Regions from separate parts of the Rhizobium sp. CF142 genome, predicted to be linked through region 1. Evidence: predicted binding sites of a transcription regulator. Region 1 holds the regulator's gene; each other region holds the start of a gene.
The links. The regulator LexA, encoded in region 1, represses DNA repair genes until DNA is damaged. The targets are predictions, from matches to a motif close to TGTTCNNNNTGTGTTCNG.
Positions count from the first base shown of each region.

Region 2: the regulator LexA is predicted to act here: its motif matches at 1,441-1,458, upstream of PMI11_RS03480 (2'-5' RNA ligase family protein).
Region 3: the regulator LexA is predicted to act here: its motif matches at 1,531-1,548, upstream of PMI11_RS03700 (YifB family Mg chelatase-like AAA ATPase).

Region 1 covers NZ_AJWE01000104.1:15,002-18,877, reverse strand. Annotated here, with positions in the region: gene kdsA (3-deoxy-8-phosphooctulonate synthase) at 1-278, opposite strand, end outside; gene PMI11_RS24200 (VOC family protein) at 275-1,162, opposite strand; gene lexA (transcriptional repressor LexA) at 1,358-2,083, shown strand; gene PMI11_RS24190 (ComEC/Rec2 family competence protein) at 2,064-3,876, opposite strand, start outside.
Region 2 covers NZ_AJWE01000011.1:64,078-67,953, reverse strand. Annotated here, with positions in the region: gene PMI11_RS03490 (LysR family transcriptional regulator) at 1-272, shown strand, start outside; gene PMI11_RS03485 (ParA family protein) at 636-1,355, shown strand; gene PMI11_RS03480 (2'-5' RNA ligase family protein) at 1,530-2,138, shown strand; gene PMI11_RS03475 (succinylglutamate desuccinylase/aspartoacylase domain-containing protein) at 2,209-3,270, shown strand; gene PMI11_RS03470 (TIGR03364 family FAD-dependent oxidoreductase) at 3,375-3,876, shown strand, end outside.
Region 3 covers NZ_AJWE01000011.1:105,015-108,890, forward strand. Annotated here, with positions in the region: gene PMI11_RS03690 (cupin domain-containing protein) at 1-300, shown strand, start outside; gene gshB (glutathione synthase) at 397-1,344, shown strand; gene PMI11_RS03700 (YifB family Mg chelatase-like AAA ATPase) at 1,610-3,142, shown strand; gene cysK (cysteine synthase A) at 3,299-3,876, opposite strand, start outside.

The sequences.
Region 1 (3,876 bases):
TTCTTGAGATCGGCAAAAACCTCCAGCCCCTTTTCAAGGCCGACACCGCGTTTGCTCGACAAGGAAGAGCGGTTCGCCTTGTCGAAGGAGGTCTTATAGACGAGCCCGATGCCGAGCTTGGTGCACAGTTCCTTCAACGTGCCGGCAACCATGAACGCATGGTCGCGGCTTTCCATTTCGCAAGCGCCGGCAATCAGCGACAGGCGTGCGGCATTGGAGAAGGTGACCTTGCCGGCGCCCTCGCCGACCGTCACAACGGAATTGGTAGTGGAGCTCATGATGTTTCCTCGAAAGCGAAGAGCACGCCCTGGCCGGGCGCGGGCTTCACCAGAATACGGTTGCCCTTGCGTGTGTAGGTCACCCCGTTAGCAGCCAAATGCGCTTCTGTCACGGCCAGATCGCCAACCGCAAAGAGGATTGCCCGGCCGCGCAGGCCGCGATCGATATCCGGCGTCGCCAGATCGAAATAGGCCTCCAGCCCCTGCGGGGTCATCAGGCTGATCTTTGCGTTCCCGGTGGGCACGTCCAGCCCGAAACTCGTGACATCAGCAGAAGCTGCTTTTACCGCCGAGCGAAGGAACTCGCCGAAGGCTGTCGGCTCGGAGGCTGCGAGCGCGATCTCGGCAATACCTGTCACGCCATTGGCGTGGGCCTCCAGCACGCCGCGATCGGCGGGAAGCGGGTTGATGCGTTCGACAGCGAAGAGAAAGAAATCCGGTGCCCGGAGGTCGGCAGCGAAGGCAAGCCGGAAGCCGGCAATGCTCTCCGTGCCATCCGGCATTTTCACAGGGCGTTCGAACTGCAGCACAGAACCGGCACTGATGCTGCCCTTCACGAATCGAGCATGTTCGTGCTTTGCATCCGCTGTGGCGAAGGCGATGGCGGACAGCCCCTCGCTGCCGCAGCGGAAGCGGAAAGCCTGATCGCGGGCCGTGAAGACATTGCCCTCACGTGCCGTCACCTCGCTCTCCTCGACGCTCGCAACACCGAGCGGCTCAAGATAGGTTTTGTCGGCAAAGAAAACGCAGGCATTCTCCGTGCCGAAGGGATGGCGGGCATCGGGCGCGACGGTAAAGCCCAGCTTGCCCAGCCTTTCGCGGGCTAGGTCGATATCGGTAACCGGCAAAACGAGATGATCGATCGGAAGCGTGTCTTGGCTCATCGGTTCTTCTCCCAGCAGTGACAAGGAGATGTGCTTCAGCAAGTCTCATGAAACAAGGCCAGACAGGCATAAGGGCGATAAAAATCAAATTCTCGACAGATTGAACAGAAGTTTTACGAAAATTTAGCTACTTGCGGAACACATATGGAACATATAGTGTCCGTTCTGGATTTGTTTCAAGACTGGGGAGACGCCATGCTCACGCGCAAACAACAGGAACTCCTTCTTTTCATTCATGAAAGGATGAAGGAGTCGGGCGTTCCACCGTCTTTCGACGAGATGAAGGACGCACTGGATCTGGCCTCGAAATCCGGTATCCACCGGCTGATCACGGCGCTCGAAGAACGCGGCTTCATTCGCCGGCTTCCGAACCGGGCGCGCGCGCTCGAAGTCATCAAACTGCCGGAAGCCTACAGCCCGAGCCTGCAGCCTCGGCGCGGCTTTTCGCCGAGCGTCATCGAGGGCAGCCTCGGCAAGCCCCAGCCCGTGGCACCTCCCGCCTCGGCAAAGCCGGCACCTGCTGCCGATAACGGCAATGCGGTCTCCGTTCCCGTCATGGGCCGCATCGCCGCTGGTGTTCCGATCTCGGCAATCCAGAACAATACGCATGACATCACCGTTCCCGCCGATATGCTCGGCTCCGGTGAACATTATGCGCTGGAAGTTCGCGGCGACTCGATGATCGAAGCCGGAATCTTCGATGGCGACACGGTCATCATCCGCAATGGCAGCACGGCCAATCCAGGCGATATTGTCGTCGCGCTCGTCGATGACGAGGAAGCAACGCTCAAGCGTTTCCGCCGCAAGGGCGCATCGATTGCGCTCGAGGCTGCAAACCCCGCTTACGAGACCCGCATCTTCCCGCCGGATCGCGTCAAGGTCCAAGGCAAGCTCGTCGGTCTTATTCGCCGCTATCACTGACCGGCGACAGATTAGCGTCTGCGAATGTGTTGCTGCGCCAATCATAGGCGCGGTGGCGTATCCAGGGTCGCCCCAATGTGTCGAATGCGGTTGCGACCTCAACTCCCTTATCGGTGAATCGAAGTTCGACAGAACCTGTCTTGCGCAGCGTCTCGCCGGTAAAGAGCAGCGCGCCGGAATGACAACGGTCGAAGCGCAATCGGACAGGGGTCACGACAATATCAGCCGTATCACAGGCTGGCCCGAGATAGGCAGCATTGTCGATGACGGTCAGTTTCTTTCCATTGCCGAGCAAGGTGGTGCACCAGGCGCCCTTCAGGCAGGAGAAACGTGACGACGGGCTAGTGGCGACTGCCTGTCTCATTGCCTCTCTGGCTTCATTCCGTTGATCGGGTGACAGTTGCAGTCTTTTGCCGTCAGGCGCAGTGGGCGCCTTGGCAGCCTGGAGCATAACCGGCTTCTGATGCTCTTCGACGGCAAGTGCCCTCTGCCATTGTTCGAAGATGAAGGCGGGCGGCTTTTCACGGTTCGAAGCCATCGCCTCTCCATCGATTATAGCGACCAGGCCGCCATCTTCAGAGATGGCGATGTCGGGCATCGCCTCCGACGGAAGCAGCACAACAGCGAGCGTTGAGACCGCGACAATTGCCGTTCCCATGTGCCGCAGCCGGGTTCTGAGGAGGGTCAGCAGCAGAAATCCGAAAACGGCGGTCGGGAAATACCAACCGGGCAAGCGACCTATATCTATGTTGCCACCCCATCCCGCTACTGCCTTTGCGATTGTGATCACCAGATCGAGCCCGAAGCCTGCCACCTGCCATAGCCAGCCGTCCAGACCAAAAGGCATCAGGAGCATTGCCAGCATCCCGGCCGGCATGACGATGAAGGAAATGACCGGCATGGCCGCGAGATTTGCCGGAAGGCCATAGGCCGTCAGCCGGTGGAAATGCTCGATCGAAAACAATGCCGTCGAGAAACCACCGATGAGCGACGTCAGGAAAACGCCACCGAAGAATCCGCCGACCATGACGAAGGGCTTCATGATCGGAAGTTTGGCAAAGGCATTCTCACGCATCGGCCGCCCTTTCCAAAGGTCGTATCCGGCGACCAGGGCAAGTGTTGCGGCGAAGGACATCTGGAAACTCGGCCCCAGCACCTCCGATGGCGAGACTGCGAGGATCACGAGAGCGGACAGCGCCACGTTTCTGAGGCTGATCGACGGACGGTCGAAGAAGACGGCAACCAGCATAATCGCCATCATGATGAAGGCACGTTCGGCAGAGACGGCAAAACCCGAGATCAGATAGTAGGCTGTCACCGCAGCAAGCGCACCCGCCGCCGCGATCTTCTTGGTTGGCCACGCCTGGGCAATGCCGGGAAAGAGACTGAGAATGACTCGCAGCCCGACAAAGAAGATGCCAGCTGAAAGCGCCATGTTGAGGCCGGAGATCGCGATGATGTGGGCAAGGCCGGATTGCCGCAACGCCTCCGTCGTTTCATCCGAGATCGCCCGTCTCTCGTCGGTGACAAGGGAAGCGGCAAAGGCGCCGGTGTCGCCGGGTAGTGTGGAGCGGATCCGATCGCCGATGCCGCTTCTCAGGCGGTAGAGCGACTCCAGGATGGTCCCATCGACCGAACTCGCTCGTTCCGGCTGTTCTGCAACCCTCTTCGGTGCTCCATAGAAGAAGCCGTTGGCACCAATGCCGTCAAAATAGGCGCTGAAGGCAAAATCATTAAGGTGGGGGAGCGCCGGTCCCGCCGGAGGCGTGAGACGTGCCCTGCCCTCGATGACG
Region 2 (3,876 bases), on a different contig from region 1:
GGGTTCCGTTCAGGACCACGGACGGCGAGGCGCAGATCGTTGCAGTACGGCAAGGGCTCGGGATGACGACGCTGCCGTGCTTCGTAGGAGATGCCGACCCCCTACTGGTGAGGGTGCCGGGCACCAACCTGCACATGCATGGAACGCTCTGGCTTCTCACACAGGGGGAGACACGCAAGACGAAGCGCGTGCAGCTCTTCACGGAGTTCGTATCCCGCAGGCTCGCCGCATACGCTCCGCTTCTCGCGGGGCTGTCCATATCGCGCGACTGACGCCCGGCAGGTCGCCGGCGACGCTTGCCGTAATCCGTTCGGAAGCCGAGCTGCGATCGCTTGAAGCGGCGTCGTTCAATCCGCGAATGTCGCGCCGCATTGCAACCGGCGCGAGGGCCACACTACTGACGGACGACGGACTTCACCATCGCTGACGGTGATTATTCAGTACATCGGCCAATTTGGCCACTGCCGACTTCTTGTACCCAGAAAATCAACCTCGGACAGCATGGCTAAACAGCGCCACGCAAGGTTGCTGTTTGACCTTTTCATCTCATCACTGTGAAAGCCGCTGTTCCTTAAAGCCCGAGACGCGTCTCTCCCAGGGATGACTGCCGCCAACTCATCAACCCGAGGTAATCGATGCCAATCATTACATTTGCGAATACGAAAGGAGGGGCCGGCAAGACGACGGTCGCTCTCGTTCTTGCCACAGAACTGGCTCGCCGTGGCCATCGCGTTTCCGTTCTGGATGCCGATCCCCAGCAGTGGGCCAGCCGCTGGCACCGTCTGACGGGTGATGCAGCCGAATTCGCCCTCATCTCCGGTGTCAGCGAAGATACGATCGAACAACAGATCAAGGACCTCAAGAAGCGCGGCGGTTATATCATCATCGACTTGCCGGCCGGTCTGAGCCCGCTGATGGCGAAGGCCATCGGCTTTTCCGATCATGTGATGGTTCCGGTGCAGGGCTGCGCCATGGATGCTGTCGGCGGCGCGCAGGTGCTTGAAATCATGAAGCAGCTTGCTGCCCAGCATGATATCCGCATCCCGCATTCGGTCGTGCTGACGCGCATCAGTTCGATCATCACCACTCGGGCACTACTCGCCGTCAAGGGTCTGCTCGCCAAGCAGCAGGTCAATGTCATCGATACGGCGCTGATCGAGCGCGCCGCCTATCGCGACATGTTCGTTTCCGGCGGCAGCCTCTATACGATGGACCCCGCCCGTGTCAGCAATCTCGACAAGGCGCAGGACAATGCCCGCTTGCTGGCAGACGATGTTCTTCGCCTTGCGCCCCCGAAGGCAGCCCGCGCCAAGTCTTCCAAGAAGGCGGCAGAGGCCATGAAGAACGCCGCGTAAAGAACGCGTTCTGCGCTTATTCTGATATCGGCAAACGGCTGCCTTCGGGCAGCCGTTTCTGTTTGAATTCGACTAAGAAGCCATTTGTTCTTGTTATGTTCTTGACTGTTGAGACAACTCTGATAGGCTCCTCCTTGAGTAACAAGGAGGCGGGCGATGTAGTCCGTAGTTCAAATGCCTCATTTTCCACTCGATCCGAATAACGCAGATCCGCACAAGAAATCCCATCTCGTCGGCGGATTCCACCACAGGATCTTCTTTGCACTTCGCCCAACCATCGAGGCAGCATCCGAGGCGCTGGACATCGCGCAGGTCTATCGCAATAGACATTCTCTGACGGGGCCTTCACGGCCCAACGCGGTGCTTCATGTCACGCTGAACGGCATCGGCGCCTATCGTCGGCTACCGGATGATATCGTGTTTGGCGCTGAACAGATCGCCGCGACAGTGCGTGCGCAGCCGTTTGAAATTGTGCTCGACGAGGTCATGAGCTTCAAGCATCCTGGCCAACCACAAGCCTTCGTCATCTGCGGCAGGCGAGAAAACGAAACGCTGCTAGATCTTCGCAACCAAATCCAGGAAGGTCTCTACGAGGCTGGACTCCCTTATAACGCCGGTGGACATCTGACGCCGCATATGACCCTCCTTTACGATCGCAAGACCGTTCTGCCTGAAAAACTTGGCCAGCCCGTGCGGTGGACCGTCCAGGAGTTCTTGCTAATCCACAGCATCTACGGGAAGAGTGAGCATCGCGTCGTCAACCGATGGCCTCTGCTCGGCTGAGCTGCGCTTGCACCGCGGGTGGGGATTCGCATAAAACTCCCCACTCAATATGCACATGCGGAGCAAGACAGTGGACGTTTCAGAGATCATCATCCCCGGCGATACGCCCGGCATCGAATGGCGGTTGCCGGTCATGCGTTTCAAGGGAAGCGATCCGGCGGCGCCCAAGGTCTATATCCAGGCCGCATTGCATTCCAATGAACTGCCGGGAACGGCGCTGGCGCATTTTCTCTGCCTTCAACTCAGGCAAGCGGAAAGCGAAGGACGGATCGCCGGCGATATCACGCTCGTGCCGCAGGCAAATCCGATCGGGGCGGCGCAATCGCATTTCGGCGAGCTGCAGGGCCGGTTCGATCTGGGATCGCGGACCAATTTCAATCGGGACTTCCCGCTGATCTCGGTTCGCGACCGGGAGGAGTTGATTGATGGTCTTGATGGTTATCCGGCTACGGATCGATTGAAGCGAGGGCTGATTCATATGGCGCTCGGAGCCGATCTGGTGCTCGATCTGCATTGCGATGATGAATCGCTGCAATATGCCTATATAGACGAGGCCTTCTGGCCGGAGGCAGCGGACCTCGCCAACGCGCTCGACATGGAGGCGGTGCTGCTTTCCGATGGCGAAAGCTCCGCCTTCGAAGAAGCAGTCGGTTTTGCCTGGAAATATGAGGTGCCCGGCGAGCGCAAGGCCAAGCTTCCGGGCAAGCTTTCCGTGACCGTGGAACTGCGCGGCCGCCGTGACGTCTATCCCGATATGGCCGTGAAAGACGCCGAAGGCCTGCTGCAATTCCTGATCGGGCGCGGTGTCGTCAACGGCGGGACAGCCGGAGACAAGACCTTCTCCGGACCAGCCGTACCGCTCGACAATGTCGAGATCCTGCGTGCGCCGCAGGGCGGTACCGTGCTCTTCCACCGCAATATCGGCGAGCGTGTTTCGGAAGGAGAGCTTCTGGCGACTATCGTCACCCGGCCCGGTTTTGCCGAGGGCGATATCGACATCCGGGCGCCGCAGGACGGACTGCTGCTGACCCGCACTTCCGACCGGCTGGTGCGCCGGCGCGGCGACCTGATGAAGATTGCCGCCGACAAGCCGAGCAAGGCAACGCGAAAGGCCGGCACGCTGGAAGACTGAACCGGCGTTCTTTTCCACACGCGGATGTAAGGCTCCGCGCAACTGTCACACAGGCTTCAAGAAAATCCGCCAAGCCGTTGCAGACATGTTGCGAAGGAGCTTTCATGCCGCATTACGACATTGCGATCGTCGGCGCGGGAATTGTCGGGCTGGCGCATGCGCTGGCGGCGGCAAAGCGCGGCAAACGGGTCGTCGTTATCGACCGCGATGCACAGGCAAATGGTGCCTCGGTGCGCAATTTCGGCTTTGTGACGGTGACCGGCCAACAGGCCGGCGATTGCTGGAATAAGGCACGCCAGGCCCGCGATATCTGGGCCGAGATCGTTGACGACGCCGGCATCGACGTCCTGCAGCGCGGGCTGCTCCTTGCCGCAAGGCTCGACGAATCCGAAGCCGTGATCGACGCCTTCCTGCGCACAGAGATGGGCGATGGCTGCGAAAGACTGACGATCGAGGAGGCGCGGCGGCTTGTGCCGGCACTGCGACCGGAAGCGGGGCGCTTCACACTCTACAGCCCCCACGAACTGCGGGTCGAATCCCGCACGGCCATTCCGCTGCTCGCCCGCTATCTCGAAGTCAAATATGGCATCGAGTTCCGCCGCTCCA
Region 3 (3,876 bases), on a different contig from region 1:
GCATCGCTGACGGCGATCTGGGATTGCACATCAGGCGAATTCCGCTGGCGTTTCGGCTGGGACGAGACGGTCATGATCCTCGAAGGCGAGGTACACGTCACCACCGAAGATGGCCTGGAACGCACGCTGCAGGTGGGCGATGTCGCTTTCTTTGCTGGCGGCACCTGGGCGAACTGGCGAGTCGACAATTACGTCCGCAAGGTCGCCTTCCTGCGTAAGCCTTTCCCGAAGCCGCTCGCCATTGCCTATCGCCTGCGCAACCTCTTGCGGAGCGGCGGTGGCACCGGCATCGCGGCCTGAAAATTGCGCCAGCGGAGGCGTGCGAAGCCATTGATTGCCGTTGCGTTTGACACCTGACCGACCTACATCTGGGCGGCATCAGCTCAAGGGACGGAAATGGCCAAGATCAAGAACGTAGCGGTCCAGATGGACCATGTCTCCGGCATCAATATTGCGGGCGATTCCACCTTCGCCATGAGTCTTGAGGCTCAGGCGCGTGGCTACAAGCTCTTCCATTATACACCCGATCGCCTGAGCTTCCGCGATGACAGGCTCTATGCCGCCGTCGAGCCGATGGTGCTGCGCGACGTCAAGGGCGAACACTATGAACTCGGCGCGCCTGAGCGCATCGACCTGTCGACCATGGATGTTGTCCTGCTGCGCCAGGACCCGCCGTTCGACATGTCCTACATCACCTCGACGCATCTTCTGGAGCGCATCCATCCGAAGACGCTCGTCGTCAATGATCCGGCCTGGGTGCGCAACTCACCGGAAAAGATTTTCGTCACCGAATTTTCCGACCTGATGCCGAAGACGCTGATCACCAAGGATCCGGGCGAGATCCGCCGCTTCCGCGACGAGATGGGCGACATCATCCTGAAGCCGCTCTATGGCAATGGCGGCGCCGGCGTCTTCCATTCCACCAAGGACGATCGCAACCTGTCCTCGCTGCTCGAAATGTTCGGCCAGCTCTTCCGCGAGCCTTTCATCGCTCAGCAGTACCTGCCTGACGTGCGCAAGGGCGACAAGCGCATCATCCTCGTCGACGGCGAATTTGCCGGCGCCATCAATCGCGTCCCGGCCGAGCATGACAGTCGCTCCAACATGCATGTCGGCGGCCGCGCCGAGCCGACAGAACTGACGGCGCGCGAAAAGGAAATCTGCGAACGCATCGGCCCGGCTCTGCGCGAACGCGGTTTCCTGCTCGTCGGTATCGATGTGATCGGCGATTATATGACCGAGATCAACGTGACCTCGCCGACAGGCATCCGCGAAGTGAAGAAGTTCGGCGGCGCCGATATCGCAAGCCTGTTGTGGGATGCGATCGAGCGCAAGCGTGGCTAAAGCGGTTCCGGCAAGGGCGCGCAGCGATCTTGCGTCTGGAATCATGTGAAAACAAAGAGATAGAGCCTTTTCGTGTTTCGAAGAAAAACGGAAATGCTGCAAGTGTTCCGCCTTTGATCGCCTTCGTTCCGGCTTTACAACCCGCTGCAATTTGATTGCAGCGGATAGCTGAATTCGTTCGCTTATCGTTCTTGTTTTATTCCAGATTCCATGCCAGATTGTGACCGCCTTCATAAGTTGGGGTTCAGGGTCACGGGGCAGGGGCATGGTCGCGCGCGTCAGCACGGTTGCATTTCAGGGCATTGAAGGTGTGCCGGTCGAGGTCCAGGTCATGGTCGCTCCCGGTAAAATGGGAATCCAGATCGTCGGGCTTCCTGACAAGGCGGTGGCGGAAAGTCGCGAGCGGGTGCAGGCGGCTTTGCACGCTTCCGGCCTGGCGCTGCCATCCAAGCGCGTGACGGTCAACCTTGCGCCCGCCGATCTTCCCAAAGAAGGCAGTCATTTCGATCTCCCCATCGCACTTGGCCTGATGGCTGCACTTGGCGCCATCCCGGCGGATGCCTTGTCCGACTATGTCGTCGTCGGCGAACTCAATCTCGACGGTACGATTGCCGCCATCGCCGGCGCTCTGCCGGCGGCAATCGGTGCCAACGCGAGCGGAAAAGGCCTGATCTGCCCGGCCGAGAGTGGCTCGGAAGCCGCATGGGCAGGTTCCGGGGTTGACATTCTGGCGCCGCGCAGCCTGATCGCGCTCGCCAATCATTTCCGCGGCACACAGATCCTCTCACGCCCGGAACCGTCCATTCGTCCCAGCGCCGCCAACCTTCCCGATCTCGCCGAGATCAAGGGACAGGAAAGCGCCAAGCGGGCGCTGGAAGTGGCTGCTGCCGGCGGCCACAATCTTTTGATGGTCGGGCCGCCCGGCTCCGGCAAGTCGATGCTGGCTTCGAGACTGCCCTCCATCCTGCCGCCGCTCTCGGCCGCCGAATTGCTGGAAGTCTCAATGATCCATTCCATCGCCGGCCAGCTGTCCGGCGGCAAGCTTTCCGACCGCAGGCCCTACCGCACGCCGCACCATTCGGCGACGATGGCCGCCCTCATCGGTGGCGGCCTGCGTGCCAGGCCGGGCGAGGCTTCGCTTGCCCATCACGGCGTGCTGTTCCTCGACGAGTTTCCGGAATTCGCGCCGCAAGTACTCGATGCCTTGCGTCAGCCGCTGGAAAGTGGCGAATGCGTCATCGCGCGCGCCAATCACCGCGTCTCCTATCCGGCGCGGATCCAGCTCATTGCGGCCATGAACCCGTGCCGCTGCGGCATGGCGGGAGAGCCCGGCCACACCTGTGCCCGAGGGCCGCGCTGCATGACGGATTATCAGGCTCGTATCTCCGGCCCGCTAATGGACCGCATCGATATCCGCATCGACGTGCCAGCCGTTTCCGCCGCCGACTTGATCCGGCCGACAGTAGCCGAAGCGAGTACCGACGTTGCCCGGCGCGTTGCGCGTGCCCGCGACATCCAGCGCGAACGCTACGCCGCTGCAGGCGCTGCGGGTATTTCCACCAATGCCGGATGCTCGACGGCAATGATCGAGAAGTTCGCAGAGCCGGATGCCGCAGGATTGCAGCTGTTGCGAGATGCCGCGGACAAGATGAAGTTTTCGGCGCGCGGATACCACCGCGTCCTCAAGGTCGCCCGTACGCTTGCCGATCTCGACGGCAAGGAAATGGTCGGACGCATTCACCTCGCGGAGGCGATTTCCTACCGTGTTGCCGGCGCGCGGCTGACGGCGGCGGCGTGAGGTTGGGTGACTAGTGAGCAGTGATTAGTGAATAGCGGCTCATGATGGGGGATTGGCCGGTGAAGGCGAGTTGCAACACGCCCCCGAAGAATAGCTTCATTCACTATTCACTATTCACTATTCACTATTCACTATTCACTATTCACTAATTTCCCCTCAGCTCCCAAGACCTTCAAACAATGCCGTCGAAAGATACCGTTCCGCGAAGGACGGAATGATGACGACAATGTTCTTGCCGGCGTTTTCCGGACGGCGGCCAACCTCGATCGCGGCCGTCAATGCTGCACCCGAGGAGATGCCGACCGGCACACCTTCGAGCTTGGCGACGAGCCGCGCCTGCTGAAATGCGTCGTCATTGCTGACGGTGACGACCTCGTCATAGATGCTGGTATCGAGGATCTTTGGGGCGAAGCCGGCTCCGATGCCCTGGATCTTGTGCGGTCCGGGCGTGCCGCCGGAAAGCACGGGCGAGTCGGTCGGCTCGACGGCCACGACCCGGATATCCGGCTTGCGGCTCTTCAGCACCTGGCCGACGCCGGTAATCGTGCCGCCGGTGCCGATGCCGGCAACGAAAATATCGACCGTGCCATCGGTATCGTTCCAGATTTCCTCGGCGGTCGTCTTGCGATGGATCTCCGGATTGGCCGGGTTTTCGAACTGCTGCGGGATGACGGCGTCGGTAAGCGAAGCGGCTAGTTCCTCCGCCTTGGCGATCGCCCCCTTCATGCCCTTCG